DNA from 3 places in the Microbacterium sp. NPDC012755 genome. Region 1 is predicted to be linked to each of the others. Evidence: predicted binding sites of a transcription regulator. Region 1 holds the regulator's gene; each other region holds the start of a gene.

What was found. Region 1 encodes LexA, which represses DNA repair genes until DNA is damaged. Its sites were predicted from a motif close to TCGAACANNTGTTCGA; they were not measured.
Region 2: ACFY5A_RS17775 (DUF222 domain-containing protein) is a predicted target of LexA. The motif match lies at 8,064-8,079, and genes of this name have one in related genera.
Region 3: recA (recombinase RecA) is a predicted target of LexA. The motif match lies at 1,689-1,704, and genes of this name have one in related genera.

The regions. Positions count from the first base shown of each region.
Region 1 covers NZ_JBIBCT010000002.1:241,431-251,866, forward strand. The annotation lists gene ftsX (permease-like cell division protein FtsX) at 1-787, shown strand, start outside; gene smpB (SsrA-binding protein SmpB) at 839-1,315, shown strand; gene ACFY5A_RS18335 (prolyl oligopeptidase family serine peptidase) at 1,316-3,151, opposite strand; gene ACFY5A_RS18340 (methylenetetrahydrofolate reductase) at 3,346-4,287, shown strand; gene metE (5-methyltetrahydropteroyltriglutamate--homocysteine S-methyltransferase) at 4,317-6,629, shown strand; gene lexA (transcriptional repressor LexA) at 6,703-7,389, opposite strand; gene ACFY5A_RS18355 (LysM peptidoglycan-binding domain-containing protein) at 7,681-8,043, shown strand; gene ACFY5A_RS18360 (histidinol-phosphate transaminase) at 8,137-9,231, shown strand; gene hisB (imidazoleglycerol-phosphate dehydratase HisB) at 9,228-9,839, shown strand; gene hisH (imidazole glycerol phosphate synthase subunit HisH) at 9,836-10,436, shown strand, end outside.
Region 2 covers NZ_JBIBCT010000002.1:120,921-131,356, forward strand. The annotation lists gene ACFY5A_RS17745 (LacI family DNA-binding transcriptional regulator) at 1-907, shown strand, start outside; gene mmsA (multiple monosaccharide ABC transporter ATP-binding protein) at 1,062-2,582, shown strand; gene mmsB (multiple monosaccharide ABC transporter permease) at 2,579-3,928, shown strand; gene ACFY5A_RS17760 (substrate-binding domain-containing protein) at 3,989-5,107, shown strand; gene ACFY5A_RS17765 (hypothetical protein) at 5,197-5,667, opposite strand; gene ACFY5A_RS17770 (hypothetical protein) at 5,991-6,542, opposite strand; gene ACFY5A_RS17775 (DUF222 domain-containing protein) at 6,649-8,034, opposite strand; gene ACFY5A_RS17780 (alpha/beta hydrolase family protein) at 8,136-8,894, shown strand; gene ACFY5A_RS17785 (ABC-F family ATP-binding cassette domain-containing protein) at 8,922-10,436, shown strand, end outside.
Region 3 covers NZ_JBIBCT010000001.1:2,826,178-2,836,613, forward strand. The annotation lists gene pgsA (CDP-diacylglycerol--glycerol-3-phosphate 3-phosphatidyltransferase) at 1-460, shown strand, start outside; gene ACFY5A_RS13110 (CinA family protein) at 457-939, shown strand; gene ACFY5A_RS13115 (helix-turn-helix domain-containing protein) at 1,081-1,389, shown strand; gene ACFY5A_RS13120 (DUF3046 domain-containing protein) at 1,408-1,632, shown strand; gene recA (recombinase RecA) at 1,900-2,946, shown strand; gene ACFY5A_RS13130 (regulatory protein RecX) at 3,006-3,875, shown strand; gene miaB (tRNA (N6-isopentenyl adenosine(37)-C2)-methylthiotransferase MiaB) at 4,003-5,550, shown strand; gene miaA (tRNA (adenosine(37)-N6)-dimethylallyltransferase MiaA) at 5,547-6,458, shown strand; gene ACFY5A_RS13145 (dihydrofolate reductase family protein) at 6,455-6,985, shown strand; gene ACFY5A_RS13150 (GNAT family acetyltransferase) at 7,009-7,443, shown strand; gene dapF (diaminopimelate epimerase) at 7,466-8,338, shown strand; gene ACFY5A_RS13160 (HAD family hydrolase) at 8,338-9,003, shown strand; gene ACFY5A_RS13165 (class I SAM-dependent methyltransferase) at 9,014-9,661, opposite strand; gene hflX (GTPase HflX) at 9,730-10,436, shown strand, end outside.

The sequences.
Region 1 (10,436 bases):
GATCGGCACCATGCGCGGCTACTGGACCGACCGCGCGCAGGTGGTGGTCTCGATGTGCTCGCCGCTGTCCGAGCCCACGAAAGCCTGCGTCGGCGGCGCGGCCGACGAGGATCAGGTCGCCGCGGTCAAGGCGACCCTGGAAGGCGACGCTCTCGCGCGACTCATCTCGAACGTCCGGTTCGAGAACAAGGATGAGGCCTACGCGAACATCGTCGCGCAGCTCGGCGAGGACAAGGCCAGCCTGTTCACCGCCGACCAGATGTCGGAGAGCTTCTACGTCACGCTCAAGGACCCGACCCAGTCGCAGGTCCTCGTCGAGGCGTTCAGCGGCACGGTCGGCGTCGAGCAGGTGAAGGACCAGCTGCAGTACCTCGAACCGCTGTTCTCGGCGCTCACCGTGGCGACGTACATCGCGGTCGGCATCGCCGCGCTGATGCTGATCGCCGCGATCCTCCTGATCGGCACCACCATCCGGCTGTCGGCGTACGCGCGGCGCAAGGAGATCGGCATCATGAGGCTCGTCGGAGCGTCGAACCGCTTCATCCAGACGCCGTTCGTGCTCGAGGGAGTGTTCGCGGCGTTCCTCGGCTCCGTGCTCGCCAGCGCGGCGGTCGTCGCAGGGGTGCACTTCGGGGTCGAAGGATATCTGCGCGGCAGGGTGCCGTTCATCACGACCTGGGTGAGCATGCAGGATGCCGCATATGTCGTGCCCGTGCTCATCGGCATCGGCGTGCTCCTCGCGGCGCTGTCGGCCGGCTTCGCGATCCGCCGGTGGCTGCGCACCTGATAAGCTGACAGGCTGTCGTGCGCCCGCACGGCACGGAATCAGGAGAGCATCATGCCCAGGGAACGCGGGGAGAAGGTCATCGCGACCAATCGTCGCGCACGTCACGACTACAACATCGAGAAGTCGTACGAGGCGGGGATGGTGCTCACCGGCACCGAGGTCAAGTCACTGCGTCAGGGACGCGCGAACCTCAGCGACGGCTACGCGTTCGTCAAGGGCAACGAGGTCTTCCTCGACTCCGTGCACATCCCGGAGTACTCCCAGGGGCACTGGACGAACCACTCGGCCAAGCGGGTCCGCAAGCTGCTGCTGCACCGTGAGGAGATCGCCAAGCTCCAGCACGCCGTGTCGGCGGGCGGGTACACGCTCATCCCGCTGAAGCTCTACTTCTCCGACGGCCGCGCCAAGGTCGAGATCGCGCTCGCGAAGGGCAAGCGCGAGTTCGACAAGCGGCAGGCGCTGCGTGAGCGGCAGGACACCCGCGAGGCGGAGCGCGCCATGCGGCTGCGCAACCGCGTCGGGGAGTAGTCAGCCGAACACGCGCCGCAGGAAGGCGATCTCGCGCTCCAGGGCGTCGACGATCGTCTCGGCACGGCGGAAGCCGTGCCCCTCACCGGTATACAGCACGTACTCGTGGTCGACGCCGTGTGCGGCCAGGGCGTCGCGGATGGCCTCGGACTGCGCGGGCGGCACGACACGGTCATCCTCACCCTGCAGCAGCAGCACGGGGACGTCGATCCGATCCGCGTGGGTGAGCGGCGAACGCTCGACGTAGAGGGCGTCGGATGCCGGGAGCGGCCCCACGAGGCCCTCGATGTACGACGCCTCGAAGTCGTGGGAGTGCTCGACGAGCCCGCGCAGGTCGGTCACGCCGTAGCGGCTGATCCCCGCGGCGAATGCTCCTCCGCGCACGAGGGCGGAGAGCACGGTCCAGCCTCCGGCGGACCCGCCGCGGATGGCGATGCGCGCGGGGTCGGCCAGCCCGGCATCGGCGAGACCGCGTGCGGCGGCGATCACGTCGTCGACGTCGACGACGCCCCACTGGCCGAGCAGCCTCTCCCGATAGGCGCGGCCGTATCCGGTCGACCCGCCGTAATTCACGTCGAGCACCCCGATGCCGCGACTCGTGTAGAAGGCGATGGCCGCGGACGCCGCGCCGGTGACGTGGGCGGTCGGGCCGCCGTGCACGAGCACGAGATAGGGCGGACGCCCGACCGCCGGAGTCGAGACGTCGGGGTTGGCGGGAGCGTAGGCGAAGGCGTGCACCGGTCCGTGCATCCCGTCGACCACCAGCGCACGCGCCGGCGGCATCCACGCGGCGTCCGAAGGAGCGCCTCCGGCGACGGTCGACACGGCGCCCGTGTCGAGGTCGACGCACCAGACTCCCGGAGCGACGGTCGACCCGTTGCCGCTCAGCAGCACCCTGGACCCCGACACGTCGTCGACGCTCACGTGACCGTCGCAGGGCACGGCGAGAGCACGTGCCGACCCGTCACGGTCGATCAGCACGACCTCGTCGCGTCCGTTCGTCCGCACGGCGACGATCCGGCCGTCGTCGAGGAGCCCGTACCAGCGGTTGCCCAGCACCCACAGTCCGTAGCCCGTGTCGGCGTCGGCGGGCGCGATCGGCTCGGGGGTCGAGCCGTCGAGCGCGACCCTGTGCAGGTTCCAGCGACCGGAGGGATCGTCGGCGAACACGAGCTCGTCCACACCGGCCCACTCCGGTTGGAGGGCCGCGCGCGTCGGCAGTACCAGCTCGGCTCCGTCCACACCACGGACGTGCAGCCGGGCGCTGTCCCACGGCATCCGATCGCCGCTCCACTGCACCCAGGCGATCCGGTCCCCGGCGGGGGAGAGCGCGGGGTGGGCGTAGAAGTCGGAGCCCTCGACGACCGTGCCGACCCGTTCGACGTCGTCTGCGGCCGAGCCGTCGATCGGGATATCCACGATCGCGCGCAGATGAGGGTCGGCGGTGAGGTCCTCTCGTACGGCGAACAGCCTCCCGCTCTGCAGCCGCAGCCCTCCGTGGGCAGGACCGGCGGGGGTGAGCGGGCGCGGCTCTGCGCCGTCGTCAAGCCGATACACGCGCTGATCGGAGGCGTTCACGAAGAAGAGCGAACCGGCGGGGCTCGCCGTCCAGGCGCCGCCGCCGTACTCGTGCACGCGGGAGCGCGCGCTCCACGGCGCCGGAAGCACCTCACGCGCTTCTGAGCTGCGCACGGTCACGCGCCCGCCCTCGGAGGGCACCGACTCGCCCCACCAGATCTCGTCGCCGACGAAGCGGGCGCCGTCGATGCGGGGCGAGGACGCAGCGACCGAGGCGGCGGAGAAGGGAGACGGCCAGGACCCGAACGGCATCGACATGCCTCGAGCCTATTGGCGTGCGACACACGACGTCACACAGGATGCGGGCGGGCGTCGGCGTGCCATAGGTTTCTGGAAACGCCCGGTTCGCCCCGGTGCGTGGAGCGACAGCCGAGCCCGGCACCCGCCCGCGAGATCGACGCAGTCCTGCGCCGCTCGCGGCCCCGTGCCCGCCCTGTCCCCAGGAGAAGAAGATGTCTTCCGAGACGCCGAACCCTCGAGTGCCGTTCTCCTTCGAGCTCTATCCGCCGCGCTCGGCGTCCAGCCACGAGGCGCTGCACGAGACCGTCCGTCGGCTGGCGGCCGCAGGGCCCGACTTCATCTCGGTGACCTACGGCGCCGGCGGCTCGACCGGGGGACGCTCCCTGGAGGTGCTCCGCTTCATCCGCGAGCACACCGCCGTCGAGCCCCTCGCGCACCTCACCTGCGTGGGCAACACCTACGCGGGCGCCGCGACGCTCATCAGGGAGTTCCTGGATGCCGGCATCCTCAGCTTCCTCGCCCTCCGCGGGGATCCGCCCGTCGGACAGGACGAGCCGTTCCTCGGCGACCTGGAGAGCGCGGCGCAGCTCGTGCAGCTCATCGACCGCGTGCAGGCGGAGCGCGCCCCCTACGAAGAGTCGCCGGTGCCCGGCATCCCCGGCGCCGCACGCGTGAGCGCGCGCCGCAAGGCGAGCATCGCGGTCGCCGCCTTCCCCAACGGGCACCCGCGCTCCGTCCACCGCTGGCAGGATGTCGACGCGCTGCTCGCGAAGCAGGCCGCCGGCGCGACCTCCGCGATCACGCAGCTGTTCTTCCACGCCGACGACTACCTCACGTTCGTCGAGAGGGCGCGCGCCGCCGGCGTCACGATCCCGATCCTCCCCGGCATCATGCCGATCGTCTCGCCGGTCCGGCTCGCTCGTGTGCTCGAGCTCACCGGCGAGACGCTGCCCAGCGAGCTCGCCATCGCCCTCGACGTGGAGCCGACCCCCGAGGGCCGGCACGAGATCGGCGTCGAGTGGGCCGCGCGCCTCGCCAGGGAGGTCGTCGCCGGCGGCGCACCCGGCGTGCACCTCTACGCGTTCAACCAGCACGACACCGTGCTCACCGTCCTCGAGGAGGCCGGCGTCCTGCCGGTGTCCCGACTCCGCTGACCCCGGAACCCCCGCTGAAAGGAACACCCATGTCCGCATTCCCCGAGGGCACCATCCTCGGCTACCCCCGTATCGGTCGCCGTCGCGAGCTGAAGAAGGCCGTCGAGGCGTTCTGGGCCGGCCGCACCGACCTCGCCGAGCTGGAGGCCACCTCCGCCGAGCTGCGCGCAGCCACGCGCGAACGTCTCGCCGCGCTCGGCCTCGGCCGCACCGACTCGGCCATCCCCGAGTCGTTCTCGTACTACGACCAGGTGCTCGACGCCGCGGTGACCGTCGGCGCGATCCCCGCGCGGTTCGAGGACCTCCGGTCGGAGGACGGCACCATCGGCCTTCCGGCGTACTTCACCGTCGCCCGCGGCGAGGGAGAGCGCGCCCCGCTCGAGATGACCAAGTGGTTCGACTCGAACTACCACTACCTGGTGCCGGAGATCGGCCCCGAGACGGTGTTCTCACTGTCCAGCGACCGTGTCGTCCGCGAGTTCGCAGAGGGCGCGGCGGCCGGATTCACGACCCGCCCGGTCATCGTCGGCCCGGTGACCCTCCTCGCTCTGGCGAAGGCCTCGGACGACGCCCCCGAGGGGTTCGATCCGCTGTCGCGTCTCGACGACCTGCTCCCCGTCTACGTCGAGCTGCTCGCGCGGCTGAAGGACGCCGGTGCGGAGTGGGTGCAGCTCGACGAGCCCGCTCTGGTCAGCGAGTCGCTCCCTGCGTCGATCGCTGCGCTGTCGGATGCCGCCGGCCGTGCCCTCGCGGTGCTGGGCGGAGCGGCGGCGCGACCGTCGATCCTGGTCGCCGCGCCGTACGCCGACCTCGGCGAGGTGTTCCCCGTGCTGACCGCTGCCCCGATCGAGGCGATCGCCGTCGACCTCGTGCGCGGAGGCGTGCCCGCGGCCGCAGCCGGCCTGGAGGGGAAGACCCTCGTGGGCGGCGTCGTCGACGGTCACAACATCTGGCGCGGCGACCTCGCCTCGGCCTTCGACACGCTCGAGGCGCTGCGCGCGCTCGGCGCCGCCGGAGTCTCCGCCTCCACGTCGACCTCTCTGCTGCACGTGCCGCACGACGTGTCCGACGAGACGAAGCTCGATGCGCGTCTGGTCTCGTGGCTCGCCTTCGCCGACCAGAAGGTCGAGCAGGTCGTGGCCCTGGCCCGGGGCCTCGCCGAGGGGCGTGCGGCCGTCGCCGCCGATCTCGACGCGGCATCCGCTGCCCTGCAGGACCGTCTCTCGGCTCCGGGCGTCCGCGACGGTGCCGTTCGTGCCCGTGCACTCACCGAGGCGGACTTCTCGCGCGTGTCCTATGAGGAGCGCGAGTCCGCGCAGGAGTCCCTCGGCCTTCCGGCGCTGCCGCTCACGACGATCGGGTCCTTCCCGCAGACCGGCGACATCCGTCGCGCCCGGGCGCGATTCACCAGGGGCGAGATCCCCGCCGAGGACTACGAGGAGTTCCTGCGCCGCGAGGTCGCCAGCGTCGTCTCGCTGCAGGAGGACCTGGGCCTCGACGTGCTCGTGCACGGTGAGCCGGAGCGCAACGACATGGTGCAGTACTTCGCCGAGAACCTCGACGGCTTCGACGTCACCGAGAACGGCTGGGTGCAGTCGTACGGCTCCCGCGCGACCCGCCCCTCCCTCCTGTGGGGCGACGTCTCCCGTCCCGCTCCGATCACGGTGGACTGGTCGACGTACGCGCAGTCGCTCACGACCAAGCACATGAAGGGGATGCTGACGGGACCCGTCACGATCCTCGCCTGGTCCTTCGTCAGAGACGACCAGCCGCTCGGCGAGACCGCGAACCAGGTGGCGCTCGCCCTGCGCGACGAGATCGCCGACCTCGAGGCCGCTGGCATCGCGATCATCCAGGTCGACGAGCCCGCGCTGCGCGAGCTGCTGCCTCTGAAGAAGGCGGATCAGTCCGCGTACCTGCAGTGGTCCGTGGACTCGTTCCGTCTCGCGACGGGTGGCGCGGCGGCGGGCACCCAGGTGCACACCCACCTCTGCTACTCGGAGTTCGGCGTCGTGATCGACGCGATCCGCGCCCTCGACGCCGACGTGACCTCGATCGAGGCGGCCCGCAGCCGCATGGAGGTCGTGGCGGACATCGCTGAGGTCGGCTTCGATCACGGCATCGGCCCCGGTGTCTACGACATCCACTCGCCGCGCGTCCCCTCGACGGAGGAGGTCGAGTCGCTGCTGCGCCGCGCGGTGGACGAGATCCCGACGCGCCAGCTGTGGGTCAACCCCGACTGCGGTCTGAAGACGCGTGGATACGACGAGACCGTGGCGTCGCTGCGCAACATCGTCGAGGCCACGCGTCGGGTGCGCGAGGACGTGGTCGTCGCGGTCTGACGCTCGCTCGAAGAGAGAAGCGAACCGCCCTTCCCGGAGCTCGGGAAGGGCGGTTCGCTGTCGTCAGCCGTCGTCAGACCGCGCGCAGCACCGCGACGATCTTGCCGAGGATCACGGCCTCGTCGCCCAGGATGGGCTCGAAGGCGGAGTTGCGGGGGAGGAGCCAGGTGTGCCCGTCGCGGCGGCGGAGCACCTTGACCGTGGCCTCGCCGTCGAGCATGGCTGCGACGATCTCGCCGTTCTCCGCGCTGTGCTGCGAGCGGACCACGACCCAGTCGCCGTCGCAGATCGCGGCGTCGATCATCGACTCGCCCGACACCTTGAGCATGAACAGGTCGCCCTTGCCGACGAGCTGCCGGGGGAGCGGGAAGATCTCCTCGACCTGCTGATCCGCGGTGATCGGCACTCCGGCGGCGATGCGGCCCACCAGCGGCACGAGAGCGGCGTCTCCGACCGGGGTGGCGACGTCGGCGGGGTTCTCGCCGCTCGCGCCGGGGAGGTCGATGAGCACCTCCATGGCCCTGGTCTTGCCGGGGTCGCGGCGCAGATAGCCGCTGAGCTCCAGCTGTCCGAGCTGATGCGTGACGCTGGACAGCGACTTGAGACCGACGGCGTCGCCGATCTCGCGCATGCTCGGCGGATAGCCGTGCCGGCTGATCGAGTTCTGGATGACCTCGAGGATCGCCATCTGCTTGGGGCTGAGGCTCTTGCGGCGACGGGTGCGCGGCGCCTCGGTGTCGGGGGCGGAGTTCTCGCTCATCGTGCTCCTTTGTACGCGATTCCGGCGTCGCAGTTCGAATGTCGGAGGTCCGTGGTGGGGTATCCGTATCGAAACCGTATCCGAGAAACGGCCCGATCTGGAAGATCTGTTCGAGCGTGTCGGCAGATTCTCGAATCAGGTTTCGAAGAACGCTTGACAGATGTTCGAACTCGAAGATATCTTCGGTACGTAGCTTCGCATTCCTGACTCCCGGCCGAGTCCTGGATGCGAACGCTACGCCAACTTTCTCCGGCGGGGATGATCCGTCGGAGGGCAGAAAGGGAGCACGACATGAGCACCATCACCTTCGGAACCGCAGCAGTCCTTCCGGCACGTCCGGCCGCACGCCTGCGTCTGACGGTCCGCGGTCGCCGCGTGCTCCTCGGGCTCGCCTCGATCCCTCTCGCGGCGGGCATCGCCTTCGCCGCGCTCAGCGGTGGAAGCGCTGCGGCGTCCGGCGCTCACGTCGCGGCGGCGTCTTTCGAGACCGTCACGGTGATGCCGGGGGATACTCTCTGGTCGATCGCCACCACGGTCGCTCCCGACGCCGACCCTCGCGAGGTGATCGGCGAGATCAGTCGGCTCAACATGCTCACGGGCGGCGCACTGCAGATCGGCGACGAGCTCGCCATCCCCGCGCAGTACTCCGAGTGATCTCGGAGCGCGCGTCCTGCAAGCCCCTCGTGGGAGCGGTGCATGCGCAATGCGGCGTCACCCGGTGCATCATCGGCCTTCGCGCGTCCTAGCATGGGAAGGGTGACCGCATCACTCGCTGACCTCCCGCTTCGCGACGACCTCCGCGGATTGACTCCCTACGGAGCTCCGCAGGCCCCGCTTCCCATCGCGCTCAACGTCAACGAGAACACGCATCCCATTCCGGATGCCGTCGCCAGCGACATCCTCGACGACATCGCCGTGGCGCTGCGTGACATGAACCGCTACCCGGATCGAGAGTTCACGACTCTGCGCGAGGGCTTCGCCGAGTATCTCGGACACGGCCTCACTGCCGAGCAGATCTGGGCGGGCAACGGCTCGAACGAGGTGCTGCAGCACATCCTTCAGGCCTTCGGCGGTCCCGGACGCACGGCGTTCGGCTTCGCGCCCACGTACTCCATGTACCCGCTGATCGCTCAGGGCACCGGCGCGCGCTGGGTGGCGGGCGTCCGCGAGCCCGACTACACGATCACCGCGGAAGACGCTGCTGCTCAGGTGCGCGCTGTCGACCCCGACGTGATCCTGCTGTGCTCCCCGAACAACCCGACGGGCACGCCCCTCGGGCTCGATGTCGTCGAGGCCGTCTACGAGGCGGCCAGAGGCATCGTGATCGTCGACGAGGCGTATCAGGAGTTCGCACCGCGGGAGGCGGCATCCGCCCTCTCTCTCCTCGAGGGGCGTCCGCGTCTGGCGGTGTCGCGCACGATGAGCAAGGCGTTCGCCTTCGCGGGAGCGCGGGTGGGCTACCTGGCCGCCGATCCCGCGTTCATCGACGCGCTGCGCCTCGTGCGCCTGCCCTATCACCTGAGTGCCCTCACCCAGGCGGCGGCGATCGCCGCGCTGCGCAACGCCGACGTCATGCTCGGCATGGTCGACGAGATCGTCGAGCAGCGCGACCGCATCTCGGCGACCCTGGAAGCCCTCGGGTACACGCCGCACGAGTCCTGGTCGAACTTCGTCCTCTTCGGCGGCGTCGTCGACCCGAAGGCCACGTGGCAGCAGCTGTACGACAGGGGCGTGCTGATCCGCGACGTCGGCATCCCCGGCCACCTCCGCGTCACCGCGGGTACGGAGGCCGAGACCACGGCGTTCCTCGACGCCCTCGCCTCGATAGGATCGGCATCATGAGCACCCCCGCCCCGCGTACAGCCCGCCGCGTGCGCAGCACGTCGGAGTCCACGGTCGAGCTCGAGCTCAACCTCGACGGGACGGGTGTGAGCCGCATCGACACCTCGGTGCCGTTCTTCGACCACATGCTGACCGCGTTCGCGAAGCACTCCCTCACCGACCTCACGGTGCGGGCGTCCGGCGACACGAACATCGATGCGCACCACACCGTCGAGGACGTCTCGATCGTGCTCGGGCAGGCGATCCGCGAGGCGCTGGGCGACAAGTCCGGCATCTCCCGTTACGGCGACGCGCTGGTCCCTCTCGACGAGGCGCTCGCGCAGGCGGTCGTCGACATCTCCGGTCGCCCGTACCTCGTGCACGAGGGTGAGCCCACAGGATTCGAGTACCACCTCATCGGCGGTCACTTCACGGGCGCCCTCGTGCGGCACTCGTTCGAGGCGATCACGTTCAACGCCGGACTCACCGTGCACGTCCGCGTGCTGGGCGGCCGCGATCCTCACCACATCGCCGAGGCGGAGTACAAGGCCTTCGCGCGTGCCTTCCGCCAGGCGAAGGCCCTCGATCCGCTGGTCGACGGCGTCCCGTCCACCAAGGGCGCGCTATGAGCAGCGCGCCCACGGTCGCCGTCTTCGACTACGAGTCCGGCAACGTCCACTCCGCCGTCAAGGCACTCGTCGCCGCGGGAGCGGATGCTGTGCTCACCCGCGACAAGACGCAGGCGCTGGAGGCCGACGGCCTCGTGGTTCCTGGCGTCGGCGCATTCCAGGCCGTCCGCGACGCGCTGTTCGCCCACGGCGGTGACGAGATCATCGATCGTCGGCTCGCCGGCGGGCGCCCGGTGCTGGGCATCTGCGTCGGCATGCAGGTGCTGTTCTCCCACGGCGTCGAGCGCGGACACGACACCGAGGGCCTCGGCGAATGGCCGGGCGCGGTGACGGAGCTCAACGCGCCGGTCCTGCCGCACATGGGCTGGAACACGGTCGAGCCCGGCGCCGACAGCGTGCTGTTCCGCGGCATCGAGCAGGAGCGGTTCTACTTCGTGCACTCGTACGCGGCGCAGTCCTGGGAGCTCGACGTCATCCCTCCGTTCCCGCAGCCCGTGCTCACCTGGACGACGTACGGAGATCCCTTCCTCGCAGCCGTCGAGAACGGCCCGCTCTCGGCCACCCAGTTCCACCCGGAGAAGTCCGGAGACGCGGGCA
Region 2 (10,436 bases), 120 kb from region 1:
CATCCGTCCGGAGACCAAGGCCAAGGTCCTCGACGCGATCTCCGTGCTCGACTACCGGCCCAATCTCGCGGCCAGGGCGCTCGTGACGAGCAAGTCCAACATGCTCGGCATCCTGTCGGCGACGGTGGGGGAGTTCGGTCCCACCTCGTCGATCGTGGGGATCGAGGATGCCGCGCGCGAGGAGGGGTACTCGGTCTCGACGCTGAACCTCTCGGCCACCACGCCGGAGGCGATCGGCAATGCGCTGCGACAGCTGTCGCGGGAGCAGGTCGACGGCATCGTGGTGCTCGCCCCGCAGGTGCGGGTGTTCCATGTCCTGCGCGGCATGACCGTCGACATGCCCTTCGTGACGCTGCAGACGGCGTCCGGATCCGACGGCGTCAGCCACTCCGCAGACCAGGTCGCCGGAGCCAGGGCGGCCACGGAGCACCTCATATCCCTCGGGCACACCGACATCCTCCATCTGGCCGGGCCGCAGGACTGGATCGAGGCGGAGTCGCGCATGCGGGGCTACCTCGATGCGCTGAGGGAGGCCGATCTGCCCACGTTCCCGCCGATCCGCGGCGACTGGACGGCGGACTTCGGCTTCTTCGCCGGTCAGGAGCTGTCGCGGCGCCGGGACTTCACCGGGATCTTCGCGGCCAATGACCAGATGGCTATCGGCCTCATGCACGGCTTCCGGGTCGCGGGTGTGCGGGTGCCGGAGGATGTGAGCGTCGTCGGCTTCGATGACATTCCGGTCGCGGCACATGTCGCCCCGTCGCTGACGACGGTGCATCAGGACTTCCCCGAGCTGGGCAGGAGAGCCGTGCGGATCCTGCTCGCTCAGATCCGCGGTGAGGCGGTGCCGGAGTTCGGCGCGCTGCAGACGATGCTGCGTCCGCGGGAGTCGTCCGCGCCGCGATAAGGGCACGATTCGATCACGGGCTTGACACTGCCCCGTGGAGAGTGGACCATATAAACCAATGTGAACGGTCACATGGAAGATGACCGCAAAGGCGCGAGGAAGATCCGTGAGCACCACAGCAACGTTGCCGGTCGTGTCAGGCCCGATCCTGGAGATGCGAGACATCACCAAGGAGTTCCCGGGCGTCAAGGCACTGTCCGACGTGTCGATCACCGTCCGCGCGGGAGAGATCCACGCGATCTGCGGTGAGAACGGCGCGGGAAAGTCCACCCTCATGAAGGTCCTCTCGGGTGTGTACCCGTACGGCACCTATGACGGCGACATCCTGCTCTACGGGCAGGAGCAGCGCTTCAAGGACATCGCCGCGAGCGAGCAGGCCGGCATCGTGATCATCCACCAGGAGCTCGCGCTGATCCCCGAGCTGTCCGTCACCGAGAACATCTTCCTCGGCAATGAGATCCGCAGCTTCGGGCGCATCGACTGGCAGGCGCAGAAGCAGCGTGCGATCGAGCTGCTCGCCAGGGTCGGCCTCGACGAAGACCCCGACGCGCCGATCAAGACCCTCGGCGTCGGCAAGCAGCAGCTCATCGAGATCGCGAAGGCGCTCAACAAGGACGTCAAGCTGCTCATCCTCGACGAGCCCACCGCCGCGCTCAACGAGAACGACTCGCAGCACCTGCTCGACCTGATCCTCGGCCTCAAGGCCAAGGGGATCGCGTCGATCATGATCAGCCACAAGCTCAACGAGATCGAGCAGATCGCCGACGAGATCACGATCATCCGCGACGGACGCACGGTCGAGACCCTCGACATCTCCCGCGGCGAGATCAACGAGGACCGCATCATCCGCGGCATGGTGGGCCGCTCGCTGGAGAGCCGCTACCCCGACCGCGAGCCCGAGATCGGCGAGGTGTTCTTCGAGGTCAAGGACTGGTGGGTGCAGCATCCGACGGTCTCCGAGCGCATGGTCGTGAAGGGCTCGAGCCTCAACGTCCGCCGCGGCGAGGTCGTCGGCATCGCCGGCCTCATGGGTGCAGGACGCACCGAGCTCGCGATGAGCATCTTCGGACGCTCGTACGGCACGTTCCTCTCCGGCACGATCGTGAAGGACGGCAAGGAGATCGAGCTGCCCGATGTGGCGTCGGCCATCAAGCACGGTCTCGCGTACGTGAGCGAGGACCGAAAGGTGCTCGGGCTCAACCTGCTCGACACGATCAAGCGCTCGGTCGTCGCCGCGAAGCTCTCGAAGATCGCGAAGCGCGGGGTCGTCGACTCGCGGGCCGAGTTCGCGATCGCCGAGGACTACCGCAAGGCGCTGCGCATCAAGACCCCGTCGGTCGAGGAGGGCGTCGGCAAGCTGTCCGGCGGCAACCAGCAGAAGGTCGTGCTGGCGAAGTGGATGTTCACCGACCCCGACCTGCTGATCCTCGACGAGCCGACGCGAGGCATCGACGTCGGCGCGAAGTACGAGATCTACGCGATCATCAACCAGCTCGCCGCGCAGGGCAAGGGCGTCATCGTCATCTCCAGCGAGCTCCCCGAGCTGCTCGGCATCTCCGACCGCATCTACACCGTTTTCGAAGGTCGGGTCACCGACTGCATCCCGGCCGACCAGGCGACACCCGAGGCTCTCATGCGCAGCATGACCTCCACGAACCAGAAGGCATCCGCATGAGTACCGATCTCACTCCTACGAAGCGCCCGTTCCATTTCGGCGACATCACGAAGATGTTCGGCGGCGGACAGTCCACCCTCCGCCAGTTCGGCATCCTCGGCAGCCTGATCGTGATCCTGGTGTTCTTCCAGATCCTGACCTGGCTCGCGAAGGGGACGGGTCTCACGCTGTCGCCCGAGAACCTGATCAACGTCGTCAACCAGTACTCCTACATCCTGATCCTCGCGATCGGCATGGTGATGGTCATCATCATGGGGCACATCGATCTGTCCGTCGGCTCGGTCGCGGCCTTCACCGGCATCATCGTCGCGAAGGCGATGACCGAGTGGAGCCTGCCCTGGCCGCTCGCGATCGTGCTCGGCATCGGGGTCGGCGTGGTCGTCGGCGCCTGGCAGGGCTTCTGGGTCGCGTACGTCGGGGTCCCGGCGTTCATCGTGACGCTGGCCGGCATGCTGCTCTTCCGCGGGGCGAACCAGTTCATCGGCCAGTCCACGACGATCCCCGTGCCTCCTGGGTTCCGCGTGATCGGCGCCGGCTACCTGCCCGAGGTCGCTCTGCCCGTCCCGTTCAACGTGCCGACCATGATCCTCGCCATCCTCGGCGCCGGATGGATCGTGTTCTGGGAGATCCGCACCCGCCGCGTGCAGAAGAAGATGGGCTCTGACTCCGCGCCCCTGTGGGTGAGCGTCGTCAAGGTCGTCGTGCTCTCCGCCGTCATCCTCGTCGCGGGCTGGCTGTTCGCCACCGGGCGCCCCGGCACGAGCTTCCCGGTGTCGGGCATCATCCTGCTCGTGCTGGTCATCCTGTACTCGTTCGTCACGAACAGCACGGTGTTCGGCCGTCACATCTACGCCGTCGGCGGCAACCGGCAGGCGGCCCGCCTGTCGGGCGTCAAGGACCGCTGGGTCGACTTCTTCGTGATGATGAACATGTCCGTGCTCGCCTCGCTCGCCGGAATGATCTACGTCGCCCGCGCTGCGGCATCCGGACCTCAGGACGGCAACGGCTGGGAGCTCGACGCCATCGCCTCGGTGTTCATCGGTGGCGCCGCGGTGTCGGGAGGCATCGGCACGGTGATCGGATCGATCATCGGTGGTCTGGTCATGGCGTTCCTGAACAACGGACTCGCCCTCATGGGCGCCGGCGCCGACCTCGTGTCGATGATCAAGGGTCTCGTGCTGCTGTTCGCCGTCGGTGTCGACGTGTGGAACAAGCGGCAGGGACGCCCCTCCGTGACGGGGTTCATCATGCGCAACTTCGGTCGCAGGAACGAACCCGGCAGCGCGACCTTCGACCCCACTCAGACCTATCAGGCCCCCGCCGTCGAGAAGACGAGCGGAAAGTAGGCGGATGCTGCACGCGCCGCCCGCGTGCAGCATCTGTCCCTCACCACAGAAAGAGATCACATGAAGAAGATCATCGTCACCGCGACAGCGCTTGTCGCAGCGGCAGCCTTCACTCTCACCGGGTGCTCCTCGGAGCGCGGGGGAGACACCGGCGGGGGCACCTCGACGGAGGCCAGCAAGGGCTTCGCCGCCGATGCCCTGATCGGCGTCGCCCTTCCCGACAAGACCAGTGAGAACTGGGTGCTGGCCGGCGACCTGTTCAAGAGCGGACTCGAGAAGGCCGGTTTCAAGGCCGACGTGCAGTACGCCCCGGCGAGCAACACGGTCGCCGAGCAGCAGAACCAGATCCAGGCTCTCGTGACCAGCGGCGCCAAGGTCATCATCATCGGCGCCAAGGACGGCAAGCAGCTCGCGACCCAGGTCGAGGATGCTCAGTCCAAGGGCGTCACGGTCATCGCCTACGACCGTCTGATCGAGAACACCAAGGCCGTCGACTACTACGTCGCGTTCGACAACTTCAAGGTCGGCGAGCTGCAGGGCCAGGCTCTGCTCGACGGTCTGAAGGAGCGCTCGGGTCACGACGCGCCGTGGAACATCGAGCTGTTCTCGGGTTCGCCTGACGACGCCAACTCGAAGGTGTTCTTCGACGGTGCGATGAGCGTGCTGAAGCCGGAGATCGAGAAGGGCGACCTGAAGGTCGTCTCGGGTCAGACCGAGATCGCGCAGACGGCGACCGACGGCTGGAAGGCCGAGAACGCCCAGCGTCGCATGGACTCGCTGCTGACCTCGTCGTACGGCACCGAGACGCTCGACGGCGTCCTGTCGCCGAATGACACGCTGGCTCGCGCCATCATCACGTCCGTCCAGGGCGCGGGCAAGCCGGTTCCGGTCGTCACGGGTCAGGACTCCGAGGTCGAGTCGGTCAAGTCGATCATGGAGGGCATCCAGTACTCCACGATCAACAAGGACACCACGCTGCTCGTCGAGCAGTCCATCAAGATGGTCCAGCAGCTGCAGAAGGGCGAGAAGGTCGACGTCAACGACACCGAGTCGTACGACAACGGCGTGAAGGTCGTCCCGGCGTTCCTGCTGAAGCCGATCATCGTCACCAAGGCCAACGCCGCTGAGGCGTACGCGAACGTCCCGAGCCTGCTCGAGATCGTGAAGTCGTACCAGTAAGCAGCAGCGCTCCGATTCCTGGGGACGCGCGAGCCGTCCGGACCTTCTGGTCCGGACGGCTCGTCTTCTTGTATGAGGCGATGGTCGGGTCAGCAGCCGACCGCGGCGGGATTCTCGAGGCAGGTGCGTGCGACGAGGGCCGTGTGGGCCTCGAAGATGCGGATCTGCTGGCTGGGGCTGTCGATCGTGAGTTCGCCGATCACGGGGAACCAGCCGCCGCCGAGGTCGACCTGGGCGGAGTAGCGGATGCTGAGGGCGGCCGTGTAGGTGCCGCGTGCGGAGTAGACGTGGCTGGTCGGCGTCGGGGTGAACGGCGCCTGGCCGAGCTCTTCCCAGGTGCGGCCGGGGACGGTGACCGTGGCGGTGGAGCCGTCGCCGTAGGAGTAGTCGTACGCGATGGGCGTGAAGCGAACGCTGATCGGGTTGCCGAACAGCGTCCCGGTCTGTGTCCGGACGGAGGCGGCTCCGAGGAGGTTCGTCGGCATGCCCGCGATTCCGGCGTTGCCGGGCTCGACGGCGAAGTCCGCGGCCGGAGGGGCGAACTGCGCGAGGTCGGTCATCGTGATCGAGGGCGCGGGGGTCCCGTCAGGGTTGGCCCGTATCCGCGCGCGGATGCAGCGGCCATCCTCGTCCGTCGTGATGAGACACCCGTCGGCGTCGTAGGACGACGGGGGCGACGAAGGGGAGTCGGAGTCGTCAGAGCTGACATCCCTCTGGCCCGTAGATGGAGTCGTGCCCATTTGGGTCGCTGAGCTGCTGACTGTGAGCGATGATCGCCCCGTTGCAATGGCCGCGCTCCCCAAGGGGTTTTCCGGATCAGTTGTCGAGTCTTGGGACGGAAGCTGGGTCATGAGCAGGACACCTCCGATCGCGAAAATCGCTGCTACTCCACTACGCATGCGACATCCTCTCGTTCCGCTGCGGAGTCGATTGAGAGGCTGTGGTTCTTCTCGGACACGAAGGTGATCTCAAGTGCGTAAGTAGAAGGACGGTCGGAGCTCACTTGGGACACCCCGGACGAGTCGACGATGGAAACTGATGACACATCGAGGCAGACGTTCGCAACGACGGTGGTAAAGGGTGGTTTGGACCTCACTCCGTCGAAGGAGAGAACCCTTGTTTCTCCGCTCATGATGAAACCATCGGCATGCATCGTGGAGTAGGCCTCGCGATCTGCAGCCTCGAATGAACCGCTGGAGAGCTCGAACAATGGTTCAAAGGTCCTCGTATCGCTGAGATCGACTTCATTCAATCGAGCATTGAACGCCCGGTACACCTCCTCGGCTTTTGCAAAAGCCTCCTCCTCGCTCGCGAAGGCCGCGGTGGGCGTCGGCGTCGGGGTGGGAGTGGGTGCGCATCCGGCGACTGCTCCCGCGATGAGTGCGAGGGCGCCGAGTCCGCTGAGGGAGTGGGCGGCTGTTCTCTGGAGAATCACTCGCACACGGTAACCGGATTCGCGAATGCGTCGCCGGAGTTATCCACAGGCCATGATCGTGCGGGAATGCGCGCGCGTGAGCTCAGGAGATCAGAAGACCGAAAACTCAGAAGGGCGCCCGGGCGCGTGCGAGCAGTGCCGTCCCCGTCGGGGGCGCACCGTCGGCCTCGGCGACGAACAACACCGTGTGCGGTACCGGGGGAGTGTCGGTGTAGGTGCGGCCGGCGGGACTCGTCCATTCGAGCACTCCGCCGGGGTGATGTTCGACATGCCACGGCGAGGCGTGTTTGAGCGTGTGATGCCTGCGGCAGAAGCAGCAGAGGTTGCACTCGGCGGTCGCGCCACCCGTGGACGCCGGATCGTTGTGGTCGATGTCGCACTTCCTGGCGGCGATCCCGCAGGTCGGGAACCGGCACCGCTGATCGCGTGCCCTCAGGTGCCGTCTGAGCTGCTCCGACGGGCGATACCGGTCGACCGCGAGCATCGCACCCGTGATCGGGTGGGTGAGCACTCGGTCCCACCCCGTCGCAGAGCCTGCGAGCGCACGAGCGGTGTCGGCGTCGATGGGCACGACACCGTCGAGCAGCGCAGGCGGCGTCGTCGAGGACGCGTCCCCGTCGGCCGAGGTCGCCTCCGCGGCATCCTCCGCCATCAGGGTGAGCACGGGCACGGTGATCTCCACACGCCCGCGGATCTCGCCGAGCAGGCCGTCTGCGCTGTCGTGGGCGACCGGGGTGCCGGAGAGCACGAGGTCGGCGAAGAGATCGGCGCGGATCTCGTCGACGGACCGGGTGTCGGGGTCGAAGGGGATGCCGTCGGCTGCTGCTTCGCGCGCCTCGCGGATGTTCTCGGTGCGGATCCGGTGGGCCATCTCGGACACGCGGTCCTTCATCGCGTGCACCAGCACGGCCGGGGCGTGCACGTGGAGATCGGCCATGCCGTCTTCGCCTTCCGTCGCCCAGACGCGCCTCCGCTCGCGGGCGGCCCGATGCCGGTCGTCGATCGTCTGCTCCTGAAACCTCTCGGCGATGCGCTTCGCGAGTGCCCGCAGCCGATTCGGAGACTCGACCTCGGCGACGGCGAGCACGGCCTCGGCGTACTCCGCCCGCTGGTCGTCGTCGGTCAGCTGGGCGCCGGCGTCGATGATGACGTGCGTGTGCGCGGCCGTGATGCGCCCCGCGCCCTGTGCCTGCCACACCGCGGGGAAGCCGTCGACCAGCCACGACGCCTCGCCGATCTTCCGCTCGACCGTGCGGTCGCTGACCCGGAGCCGCTGCCCGATCTCGGCCGCCACCGCGCGGATCGTCATGTCGCCCCGATCGGGGTGATCGCCCTGCTTCGCGATGTCGACGGCCATCCGACCCGCCAGCGCGAACAGCCCGTCGCGGGCCGCCATCATCGCGTTCACCGTCGCATCGGCGATCTCCAGCGACTCGACCAGATCGGCGAGCATCGCCATCTGGGAGTCGGTCGCGTCGATCAGTGCGGTCATGAGTCCAGTACACCAGGGGCCACCGACATTCGAACAAAGATTCCACAGCTCGCAGACTTCGAAATGTCACAGAAGGATAACGACCGTGATTGACTGACCGGATGCTCCTCCACGCCCTCGACACGGCCGACTCCGCCGACTCGGGCGGTGCGGCGACGCCCCCGCTCCGCACCGCCCTGCTCCTGCACGGAGCGATGGGATCAGCCGAGAGCTGGTGGCGCGTCATCCCGCTCCTCGTCGACCGGGGATACCGTGTGCTCGCCCTCGATCTCCCCGGCCACGGACGCTCTCCCCGTGACCCGCAGCTCACCGTCGACGAGGCCGCAGCCGCCGTCGTCGAGACGATCAGGCGGCTCGCGCCCGAGGGGCCGCTCCACGCCGTCGGGCACTCCTACGGGGCCACCGTGCTGGCAGCGGCCGCCGCGGCTCTCGACCCGAGCCTCACCGTCTACGTCGATGCCGCGCTGTCGATCGAGGGCGGTCATGACCGCGCTGAGCTCGTCGACCGGTACGAGTGCGACCGCCTCGCACGCGTGGATGCCGATGCCCTGCGCCGGAGCCGCCCCTTCTACTCCGAGAGGGATGCCGAGGTCGAGGCTCGTGCCGCCGAGCGGTTCGACCCGGAGACCTTGGCATCCGTCTCCTGCGGAACCGACGGCGAGTGGCCGCCGGCTCCGGGGTCGATCGTCGTCAGGGCCGAGCCGAGCTCGTGGGTGAGCGATGCCGACGTGCGGAGGCTCACGGAGCACGGGGTCGACGTGCGCAGCATCCCCGGCGCTGCGCACACCGTCTGGTACAGCCACTTCGAGGAGTTCACTGCCTCCCTCCCCGAGCTGTTCGGAGGCCCGGCCGTCGGGTGAGGCGAGCGCGACTACCCTTGAAGTGACATGGCACATCTTCTCGGGGCAGAAGCCCTCCAGCTCGAATACCCGACCAGGGTCGTCTTCGACTCCGTGACCCTCGGAATCGAGGAGGGCGACCGCATCGGCATCGTCGGCCGCAACGGCGACGGCAAGTCCAGCCTCCTCGGGATGCTGGCAGGCATCAAGGAACCCAACTCCGGCCGCGTGACGGTCCGCGGCGGCACCACGATCGGCGTGCTCGACCAGGCCGACACCCTCGGCGACGGTCTCACGATCAGCCAGGCCGTCGTCGGCGACACCCCCGAGCACGAATGGGCCGGCGACGCGAAGGTCCGTGACGTCATCGACGGGCTGCTGCGGGATCTGCCGTGGGATGCCGAGATCGGCTCGCTCTCGGGCGGCCAGCGCCGACGGGTCTCGCTCGCGAAGCTGCTCACCGGCGACTGGGACGTCATCGCGCTCGACGAGCCCACCAACCACCTCGACGTCGAGGCGATCACCTGGCTCGCCGGGCACCTGAAGAAGCGGTGGAGCCCGAACTCCGGGGCCCTCATGGTCGTCACCCACGATCGCTGGTTCCTCGACGAGGTCTGCACCGAGACCTGGGAGGTGCACGACCGGATCGTCGAGCCCTTCGAGGGCGGCTACGCGGCGTACATCCTGCAGCGCGTCGAGCGCGACCGGATGGCCGCAGCCACCGAGGCGAAGCGGCAGAACCTCGCGCGCAAGGAGCTCGCCTGGCTGCGCCGCGGCGCCCCGGCACGCACGGCCAAGCCGAAGTTCCGCATCGACGCCGCCAACGAGCTCATCGCCGACGTCCCCGAGATCCGCGACAAGATCTCCCTGCAGTCGCTCGCCGTCTCCCGCCTCGGCAAAGACGTCGTCGACCTTCTCGACGTGGGGGTGTCCTACGGCGACAAGGAGGTGCTGCGCGATGTGGAGTGGCGCATCGCGCCGGGGGAGCGCACCGGCATCCTCGGGGTCAACGGCGCGGGCAAGTCGACGCTGCTCGGCCTGATCTCCGGCACCGTCGAACCCACGGTCGGGCGTGTCAAGCGCGGCACGACCGTCAAGGTGCAGACGCTGACCCAGCGCCTCGACGAGCTCGACCAGCACTGGAACGACCCGGTGCGCGTGGTCATCTCGGGTCTGCGCACCTCGTACACGATGGGCAACGGCTCGAAGGCGCAGGACCTCACTCCCGGGCAGCTGCTGGAGCGCCTCGGATTCTCGTCCGCCCAGCTCTCGACCCCGGTGAAGGACCTCTCCGGAGGTCAGCAGCGCCGTCTGCAGCTGCTGCTCGTGCTGCTCGACCAGCCCAACGTGCTGATCCTCGACGAGCCCACGAACGACCTCGACACCGACATGCTCGCCGCGATCGAGGACCTCCTCGACTCGTGGTCGGGCACGCTGCTCGTCGTCAGCCACGACCGGTACTTCCTCGAGCGCGTGACCGACCAGCAGTTCGCGATCCTCGGCGGCAGACTCCGGCACCTCCCCGGCGGAGTCGACGAGTACCTGCGCCTGCGTCAGCTGCAG
Region 3 (10,436 bases), on a different contig from region 1:
GCGCTGGGTCGCTGCAGCGCTGTTCATCGTCGCGATCTCGACGGACTGGGTAGACGGCTACCTCGCTCGCCGATACGACATCGTCAGCGACTTCGGCAAGCTGTGGGACCCGATCGCCGACAAACTCCTCACGGGGGCGGGGTTCATCGGACTCGCGATCCTCGGCGAGGTGAACTGGTGGCTGGTCGCGATCATTCTCGTGCGCGAGTGGGGCATCACCGTCCATCGCCTGATGATCGTGAACGAACACGTGGTCGCCGCGGCCTGGATGGGGAAGATCAAGACAGCTGTGCAGGGCGTTGCCCTGTCGTGGGCGCTGCTCCCGCTGCACGTACTGATCGGACGAGAGCCGTGGACGCTCGTGACCGCTGTCCTCATGGTCATCGTCCTCGTGCTCACGGTCGCCAGCGGCATCGACTACATCGTCGCCCAGGTCCGCGGAGCCCGGCGAGCGTCGTGAGCTCAGCCTCCGACGCCCTGGCCGCGCTCGGCGCGCGCGGGTGGACCCTCGGCGTCGCGGAGTCCCTCACCGGCGGCGCCCTCTGCTCGGCGCTGGTAGGCGTCCCCGGCGCGTCCGCCGTACTGCTCGGCGGGGTCGTCGCCTACGCGACGCCGGTCAAGCACACCCTCCTGGGCGTTGACGCACACCTGCTCGACACGCACGGGGCTGTGCACCCGGAGGTCGCGGCGCAGATGGCGCGGGGTGTCAGGAGCGCCGTGGCCGTCGGAGGACGTTCCGCCGATGTCGGAGTGTCGACGACGGGCATCGCCGGGCCGGACTCGCCGGACGGACAGCCGGTGGGAACGGTGCACATCGGCGTGGCGACGCCCATCGCGGAGGTGAGCCGCGCGTTCGTGTTCACGGGCGACAGGGCTGCGATCAGAGCCCAGGCTGTCGACGCTGCTCTTGCGATCCTGCGAGAGTTCGTCGGGGAATAGAAATCCCCAGGGCAAAGTTGACATGAGTGTGCTCACATTCAAACCACAGGGTGAAAGAGTAGATTCTGTGCATGCCAGTGGTATTAGACTGGCGATCTCGTCGGAGGAGACTCCGGCGGACCGAACGGGGAGGAGGTTCCGATGATTCTTGTCAGGCAGGAAATCGGCGATGTGCTGAGGGACTTCCGTCTGCAGAAGGGGCGCACCCTCCGGCAGGTCGCAAGCAAGGCGTCTGTGGCGCTGGGCTATCTCAGTGAGGTCGAGCGCGGGCAGAAGGAGGCCTCGAGCGAGATCCTCGCGTCGGTCGCCGATGCGCTCGACGTTCCCATCTCGATCATCATGCGCGAGGTCGGAGATCGCATCTCCGTGCTCGAGGGTCTACAGGTGTTCCCTGACGTCGTTCCCGACGATCTGGTCGCGTCGATCGAGCCGCAGCTCTCGCTGCGCTGATCGGTCTCCCGCATCTCCATGCGCCGTAGCGAGTTCCTCCGTGCGGTCGATGCGGAGTTCCAGGGCAGAGCCCTTTCCCTGGTGAACGACCTCGTCCTGTCCCAGCTCGCGGGTCGTACCGCGCTCGAAGCGCTGGATGCCGGTGTTCCTCCGCGCGACATCTGGCTCGCGCTGTGCGATGAGACCGACGTCCCGTTGGCGCGTCGACATGGCGCCGGACGTCTGGAACCGCGCAAGCGTTGAACCGATGACAAGTGTTCGAGTGCTCCGCATTCCGACACGCCGAGAGCGCGACCTGCTCGAATATCTGTTCGAGGCCGCGTAGTCTTCTGCACAAGTGGTTCAGGAACCGTGTTCTGCACAGTTCGTGGGTGTTCCGACTCGATGTCGGAGGCCCCCCGTACGGTGAAGACATGGCCACGGAGCCATACGTCTTGTCGGAGAGTTCGCCCAGCCAGGGAGAGCCGCGACAGCCTACAGACGGCAACACGCGAGCAGAAGGAACACATCATGCCATCACCCGCAGACCGCGAGAAGTCCCTCGAGACAGCACTCGCTCAGATCGACCGCCAGTTCGGAAAGGGTTCGGTCATGCGGCTGGGGAGCGACGAGCGCGCTCCCGTCGCCGTCATCCCCACCGGTTCCATTGCTCTCGACGTCGCGCTCGGCGTCGGTGGTCTGCCGCGTGGCCGCATCGTCGAGATCTATGGCCCTGAGTCCTCGGGTAAGACGACCCTGACCCTCCACGCGATCGCCAACGCGCAGCGTGCGGGGGGCATCGCAGCGTTCATCGACGCCGAGCATGCGCTCGACCCCGACTACGCGGCGAAGCTCGGTGTCGACATCGACGCTCTTCTCGTGTCGCAGCCCGATACGGGTGAGCAGGCGCTCGAGATCGCCGACATGCTCGTGCGTTCCGGTGCCATCGACCTCATCGTCATCGACTCCGTGGCGGCGCTCGTGCCTCGCGCGGAGATCGAGGGCGAGATGGGTGACTCGCACGTGGGTCTCCAGGCCCGACTCATGTCTCAGGCGCTGCGAAAGCTCACGGGTGGCCTGAACCAGACCAACACGACGATGATCTTCATCAACCAGCTGCGTGAGAAGATCGGAGTCTTCTTCGGGTCTCCGGAGACCACCGCCGGTGGAAAGGCGCTCAAGTTCTATGCGTCGGTCCGCCTCGACATCCGTCGTATCGAGACGCTGAAGGACGGCACGGACGCCGTGGGAAACCGTACGCGCGTCAAGGTCGTCAAGAACAAGATGGCTCCGCCGTTCAAGCAGGCGGAGTTCGACATCCTCTACGGCATCGGTATCTCCCGCGAGGGCAGCCTGATCGACTTCGGCGTCGAACACGGCATCGTGAAGAAGTCCGGTTCCTGGTACACCTACGACGGAGACCAGCTCGGCCAGGGCAAGGAGAACGCGCGGTCGTTCCTCCTCAAGAACCCCGACATCGCACTGGCCATCGAAACCCAGATCAAGCAGAAGCTCGGCATCGGTGTGCAGGCCGAGGCGGCCCCGGCCGACGAGCTCGCCGAGCGTCGCCCGGCGTGATCGTGCTGCGGTATCGGCCCGAAGGGGCGTGCCGCCCTGCTCAAAGATCGGAGTGACCCATGGACGAGTCTGAGCGGATTGCGCCGGTGATCCCGCTGTTCGGCGACCCTGCGGCAGCGAGCAGCGACAGATTCGGTGCTCCGGTCGAAGGTGAGGCCGCTGCCGTGGATGCTCCTGAGCCAGGTGCGGTGGGGGAGAACGTCGAAGACGTCTTCTCTCACCGCACCGGTGACGGTGCATGGCGGTCGACCTGGGATGCGTCGAGCGATCGTACGGCGACGAGTCGCGTCGCCGACGCAGGCCGTCCCAGCGACCGTCATCCGGCACGGGGCGGTCTGGAGAGGTCCGCTCCGAGACTGCGTGCCCTGCAGTCTCCGGATGCGGTGGAGGAAGGCGGCGACGGGCTCGATCCGGCCGAGATCCGAGAGTCGGCGGAGGAGCTTCTCGTTCGCAAGCTGCGTGCGAGATCGCTTTCCATCTCGGAAGCGCAGATGGTGCTGAAGGGGTTCGAGGTGCAGGGGCACCGACTCGACGCGGCGCAGATCGACGACGTGATCGACGACTTCTGCCGTCGCGGCTACCTCGACGATGCGGTCCTCGCCGCCCAGCTCGTCTCCTCCGGAGTGGAGCGGAAGAAGCAGGGGAGGGTCGCCGTCTCACGGGCTCTCGCCCAGCGTGGCCTCCCTCGCGATGTGATCGATGCGGCGCTCGACGAGCTCCCCGACGACGACATCGAGCGAGCGCTCGAATTCGCTCGCACCAAGATGCGGTCGCTGGCGCGACTCGATCCGGAGACCGCGAAGCGCCGACTCACCGGCCAGCTCGCTCGTCGAGGCTATCCGGGAGGAGTGGTGTCGAACGTGGTTCGGACGGTCACCGCCGAGCAGTTCGGCGGTCGGCGGCCTTCTTCGGGCGTGCGCTTCGAGTAGTCGCGTTCGACCGCGTGCTCTTCGAGCATGATCTCAACGGGTTCCAGGCCGACGTTCCGACGCGGTCAAGGGAACGGGGCTTTCCTGAGCGTGAGAGGATGCCACTCGAACGTAGAATTGACCCATCATGACTATCCCGCGCAGTGAACCGACGATCATCGATGCCTCGTCGGCAGCAGTCGACAGCGACGGGCGGCAGCGCTCGTACGAAGTGCGCACCTTCGGGTGCCAGATGAATGTGCACGACTCCGAGCGGCTCTCGGGCTCGCTGGAGAGCGCCGGCTACGTCCGGGCGGTCGATGGCGCAGAGGCCGACGTCGTGATCATCAACACGTGCGCGGTCCGCGACAACGCGGCAGGCAAGCTCTACGGAACCCTCGGCCAGCTCGCTTCTGTCAAGCGCCGCAAGGACGGCATGCAGATCGCCGTCGGCGGATGCCTCGCCCAGATGGACAAGCAGGCCGTGCTCGACAAGGCGCCGTGGGTCGACGTGGTCTTCGGTACGCACAACATGGGCTCTCTCCCGGGGCTTCTGGAGCGGGCCCGTCACAACGGCGAGGCTGAACTCGAGATCCTCGAGTCGCTCGAGGTCTTCCCCTCGACGCTCCCGACGAAGCGCGACTCGGCACACAGCGGCTGGGTGTCGATCTCGGTCGGCTGCAACAACACCTGCACCTTCTGCATCGTCCCGCATCTGCGCGGCAAGGAGAAGGACCGCCGCCCCGGCGACATCCTGAACGAGATCAGACTGCTCGTCGAGGACGGCGCGATCGAGGTCACGCTGCTCGGTCAGAACGTCAACTCCTACGGGGTCGAGTTCGGCGACCGGCAGGCGTTCGGCAAGCTGCTCCGCGCCGCAGGTGAGATCGAGGGGCTCGAGCGCATCCGCTTCACCAGTCCGCACCCCGCCGCATTCACCGATGACGTGATCGACGCCATGGCAGAGACTCCGAGCGTCATGCCGCAGCTGCACATGCCGCTCCAGTCGGGCAGCGACAGCATCCTCAAGGCGATGCGACGCTCGTACCGCAGCGAACGGTTCCTCGGCATCATCGAGCGCGTGCGGGAGCGCATTCCGCACGCGGCGATCACCACCGACATCATCGTGGGCTTCCCCGGCGAGACCGACGAGGACTTCGAAGACACCATGCGGGTCGTCGAGCAGTCCCGGTTCTCGGGGGCGTTCACATTCCAGTACTCGATCCGCGAGGGCACGCCTGCGGCGACCATGCCAGACCAGGTTCCCAAGGCCGTCGTCCAGGAGCGCTACGAACGGCTGATCGCCCTGCAGGAGCGCATCTCCCTCGAGGAGAACCAGAAGCAGGTCGGCCGAGAGGTCGAGGTGCTGGTCTCCGTCGGCGAAGGCAAGAAGGATGCCGAGACGCATCGGCTCACCGGTCGCGGCGAGGACAACCGTCTCGTGCATTTCGAAGTCACCCCCGGCTCCGAGCTCCCGCGTCCGGGCGACGTCGTCACCGTGACCATCACGCACGCTGCTCCGTTCCACCTGCTCGCCGACGATCCTTCTGGACGGCCGCTGCGCATCCGGCGCACCCGCGGCGGAGACGCCTGGGACCGCTCGCAGGCCGAATCGTGCGCGGTGCCCGCTCCGGCGGCGGACGGCGGGCCGCGCGCGGTCTCGCTGGGGCTGCCGACGCTGCGCGTGGGCGTGTGACGAGACCGCGTCTCTGGGCGGTCGTCGGCGCGACCGGCACCGGGAAGAGCGACCTCGCTCTCGATCTCGCCGAGGAGCTCCGCGCACGCGGCAACCCCGCGGAGATCGTGAACGCCGACGCGATGCAGTTCTACCGCGGCATGGACATCGGCACCGCGAAGTTGTCCCCGGAGGAGCGCCGCGGCATCGCGCACCATCTGCTCGATGTGAGGGACGTCACCGAGGAGGCGGCGGTCGCGTGGTACCAACCGCTCGCCCGCGCAGCGATCGAAGAGGTCCATTCCCGTGGCGGTGATGCGATCCTCGTCGGAGGATCGGGCCTCTACGTGTCGAGCGTCGTCTTCGACTTCCGATTCCCGCCTCGCGACCCCGCGCTCAGAGCGCGGCTGGAGAGCGAGCTGGAGTCACTCGGCGGCGCGGCGCTGATGGCACGGCTGCGTGAAGCCGACCCCGAGACGGCAGCACGTGTCGATCCGCACAACGGTCGCCGTATCGTCCGTGCCCTCGAAGTGCTGGAGCAGGGCGGCACCACACACGGCGCTGCGCTGCCGGAGGCCCCGGTTCTTTGGCATCCCGAGACCAGGCTCGTCGGGCTCCACATCGACAGGCCCGCGCTCGTCGAGCGTCTCGACGCGCGCGTCGACCGCATGTGGGAGGCCGGTCTCGTCGACGAGGTCGCCGAACTGCGCGCTCGGGGCCTCGAGAGCGGGGTCACGGCGAGCAGGGCCATCGGCTACGCACAGGCGCTCGGACAGCTCGACGGTCGGCTCACGCCGGCGGAAGCCATCGCTGAGACCCAGGCCCTGACTCGACGCTACGCCCGGAGGCAGGTGTCGTGGTTCAAGCGGTACCCGGGGATCGAGTGGCGCGAGCCGATGTCTGACGTCCGCGGCATGCTGGAGGCATGACCACCCACTACTACACGGCGTCCAGCCTTGACGGCTACATCGCGACCGCAGACCATTCGCTGGAATGGCTCCTGAAGCAGGACATCGACATGGACGGGCCGATGGCCTATCCGGGCTTCGTCGAGACGATCGGGGCTCTCGCTATGGGGGCGTCGACCTACGAGTGGGTGATGCGCGCCGAAGAAGGCCGGTGGGGCTACGCGCAGCCGACGTGGGTGTTCACTCATCGCGAGCTCGCGCTTCCCGAGACGGGCGACGTGCGCCTCACATCATCTGACGTGCGGGACGTGCACGCCCAGATGATCGAGGCTGCCGACGGGAAGGACCTGTGGATCGTCGGCGGTGGCGGCCTGGCGGGTCAGTTCGCGGATGCCGGTCTCCTCGACGAGGTCTGGGTGCAGTATGCGCCGGTGACTCTGGGCTCCGGTGCCCCGCTCCTCCCGCGCGCGCTCGACCTCGAGCTGATCGACGTCGCCCGCAACCGCAACTTCCTCTGCGGGCGGTACCGGGTGCTGAAGGGCGAGTGAGCGCGCGCAATAGTGTGGAGGACATGACCTGGCATGTGAGACCCTTCCGACGCGACGACACCGACGGCGTCATCGCCCTTTGGGCGGAAGCGGGTCTCACGCGACCATGGAACGACCCCAGGCTCGACATAGAGCGAAAGCTCTCGGTGCAGCCGGAGCTCTTCCTCGTCGTCGAGGATCCGTCGATGCCCGGAGTCCCCGTCGGCAGCGTGATGGCCGGTTACGACGGTCATCGAGGGTGGCTGTACTACCTCGCCACCGCGGTCTCTCATCGCGGTCGGGGAGTCGCTCGTGCCCTCGTCCAGGACGCAGAGGCACGACTTCTCGACATGGGCTGCCCGAAGGTGCAGCTCATGGTGCGCGAGGGCAACGAGGGCGTCCTGGGGTTCTACGACAGCCTCGGGTACGAACGCTTCTCCGTCGCGAACACGGGCAAGCGGCTCATCGCCGACGCATAGCCGACCTCCCTAGACTGGGGACATGGTCGCATTCACCAAAGGGCACGGCACCGGCAACGACTTCGTCATCATCGCCGACCCCGATGGGGAACTCGACCTCACGAGCGAACAGGTCGCTGCTCTGTGCGATCGCCACTTCGGCATCGGCGGAGACGGCATCCTTCGGGTCGTACGGTCCTCCGCGATCCCTGACGGTGCTGCGGCGCTGGCGGAGGAGCCCGCCGCAGAGTGGTTCATGGACTACCGCAACGCCGATGGTTCGATCGCGGAGATGTGCGGCAACGGCATCCGCGTGTTCGCACACTATCTGGTGCGTTCGGGACTCGCCGCGATCGAACCGGGATCCACGCTGCCGATCGGCACGCGCGCCGGAGTACGGGATGTGACGAGCAGCGAGAGCGGATATCAGGTCGATCTCGGACTCTGGAAGCTCTCCGGAGACGATCCCCTGGTCACCGCAGGCGGGCTCTCCGTGACCCGCCCCGGTCTCGGCATCGACGTCGGCAATCCTCACGTCGTCGTCGCGCTGGCATCGGATGCCGAGCTGGCCTCGCTCGAGCTGCACCGCACTCCCGAACTCGACCCCGCGCTGCCGGCCGGAGCGAACGTGGAGTTCGTCGTCCCGGGTGAGCCGCTCGTCCGCGACGGCATCGGTCATGTGAAGATGCGGGTCTCCGAGCGCGGTGTGGGCGAGACGCTGAGCTGCGGGACAGGGGTGGCTGCCACAGCTCTCGCCGTCCGGTACTGGGCGGGGGAGAAGGCCCCGAACAACTGGCGTGTCGAGGTGCCGGGCGGGACGCTCGGAGTGCGGATGTTCCCTGCGGAGGATGGCGAGCACGTCGCGCTGTCCGGTCCCGCGACGCTCGTGTTCCACGGCGAGGTCGATCTGGTCTGATGTCGGTGGCGGAGCCGATCGACCTGGTCATCTTCGACTGCGACGGCGTGCTCGTCGACAGCGAGCGGTTGTCCGTGGAGGTCGATCGACGGGTTCTGGCGGACCTCGGGTGGACACTGACCACCGAGGAGATCGTTCATCGCTTCGTCGGGCGCTCTGCTGCTCACTTCCGCGCCGACGTCGAAGCACACCTCGGGCGCCCGTTGCCGGACGACTGGGAGGCGCCCTACCAGCAGTGGTATCTGGAGGTCTTCGAGAGCGACCTCACCGCGGTGGAGGGCGTCGAAGCGGCGATCGCCGCGATAGACGGCGCAATGTGCGTGGCCTCGAGCGGTTCGCACGACAAGATCCGACGGAATCTGGGCTTGACGGGACTGCTGCCGACGTTCGACGGGCGGATCTTCAGCGCCGACGACGTGGATGAGGGAAAACCCGCGCCGGACCTCTTCCTGCACGCGGCGTCGCGCATGGGAGTCGAGCCGACCCGGTGCGTCGTCGTCGAGGACAGCCGCTTCGGCGTGGCGGCGGCGCGTGCGGCCGGAATGCGATCGTTCGGCTACGTCGGCGGGCTCACACCGCCTTCTTGGCTGGACGGTGAGGGGACGACCGTCTTCGCGGACATGGCCGATCTTCCCGGCCTGCTCGGGATGACCGCTCAGCGGTGACCGTCGCGGGTCACAGCCCCGTGAGTGCGATCGGCTCCGTGGGGGGCGTCCCGTGCTTGCGGACCTTGAGGATCCGATAGCCCTTGCCGGTCGCCGTGCGGAACACGCTGTACCCGGGATGGAAGGAAGCGGCGATCCAGCGATGCAGCGAGTCCGCCCCGAGATTGCGCTGCACGACGAGCCAGGCGTCGCTGCGCTCGTCCAGCCGGGGGATCCATCGTTCCAGAAGCCCGTGCAGCTCGTTCTTGCCGACGCGGATCGGAGGATTCGAGCGAATCGTGCGGAACGTCACGTCTCCGGGAACATCATCGGGCAGCGATGCGTTGACATTGGTGAGCCCGAGCGCTGCGGCATTGCGCCGCACGAGGTCCAGGGCGCGTTCGTTCACGTCGACGGCCCACACGGTCGCGTGCGGAGCGGCCAACGCCATCGACAGCGTGATGGGACCCCAGCCGCTGCCGAGGTCGAGAAGATGGCCTCCCGGCGGCACCGGGGGCATGTTGGCGAGGAGAACCGCAGTTCCGGCATCCAGCCGATCCGGGCTGAAGACGCCGCCGGCGGTGGTGACGTCGACCTCACGGCCTGCGAGCGACACACTGATCGTCCGCAGGTTCTCGGGGCTTGCCGGGGCCGCAGTGAAGTAATGGTCGGACCCCATACCGTGAGCGTACCGGACAGGGCGGGCTAAGGTTAAGACTCGCAACAAAACCCAGAGATCAGGAACGGATGACGGACACCACAAACCCCTCCACCGACGACGAAGCCGTCGACCGCGTTCTCGCGAACGCCGAGAAGCGCACGGAGGTGCGCGTGTTCGGCGCCGCACAGGCGCTGCAGGATGAATCGACCGCCGCGCACACCCGTTCGGACGGAGATCAGTGGGATCTCGAAGATCGTCATGCGCTGCGTCGTGTGGGCGGCCTCTCCACCGAGCTCGAGGATGTCACCGAGGTCGAGTACCGGCAGCTTCGACTCGAGAACGTCGTGCTCGTCGGGGTGTACCCGCAGGGAGCGCAGGAGGACGCCGAGAACTCCCTGCGTGAGCTCGCAGCACTTGCGGAGACGGCTGGAGCCGTCGTGCTCGACGGGGTTCTGCAGCGCAGGCCGCACCCGGATGCCGCCACGTACATCGGCCGCGGCAAGGCCCAGGAGCTCAAGGGCATCGTCGCCGCGACCGGCGCGGACACCGTCATCGCGGACACCGAGCTCGCACCGAGCCAGCGTCGTGCCCTGGAGGACGTCGTCAAGGTGAAGGTCATCGACCGCACCACGGTCATCCTCGACATCTTCAGCCAGCACGCGAAGAGCCGCGAGGGCAAGGCCCAGGTCGAGCTCGCTCAGCTCGAGTATCTCCTTCCTCGTCTGCGCGGCTGGGGCGAGTCCATGAGCCGGCAGGCCGGTGGACAGGTCGGCGCCGGCGGCGCGGGTATGGG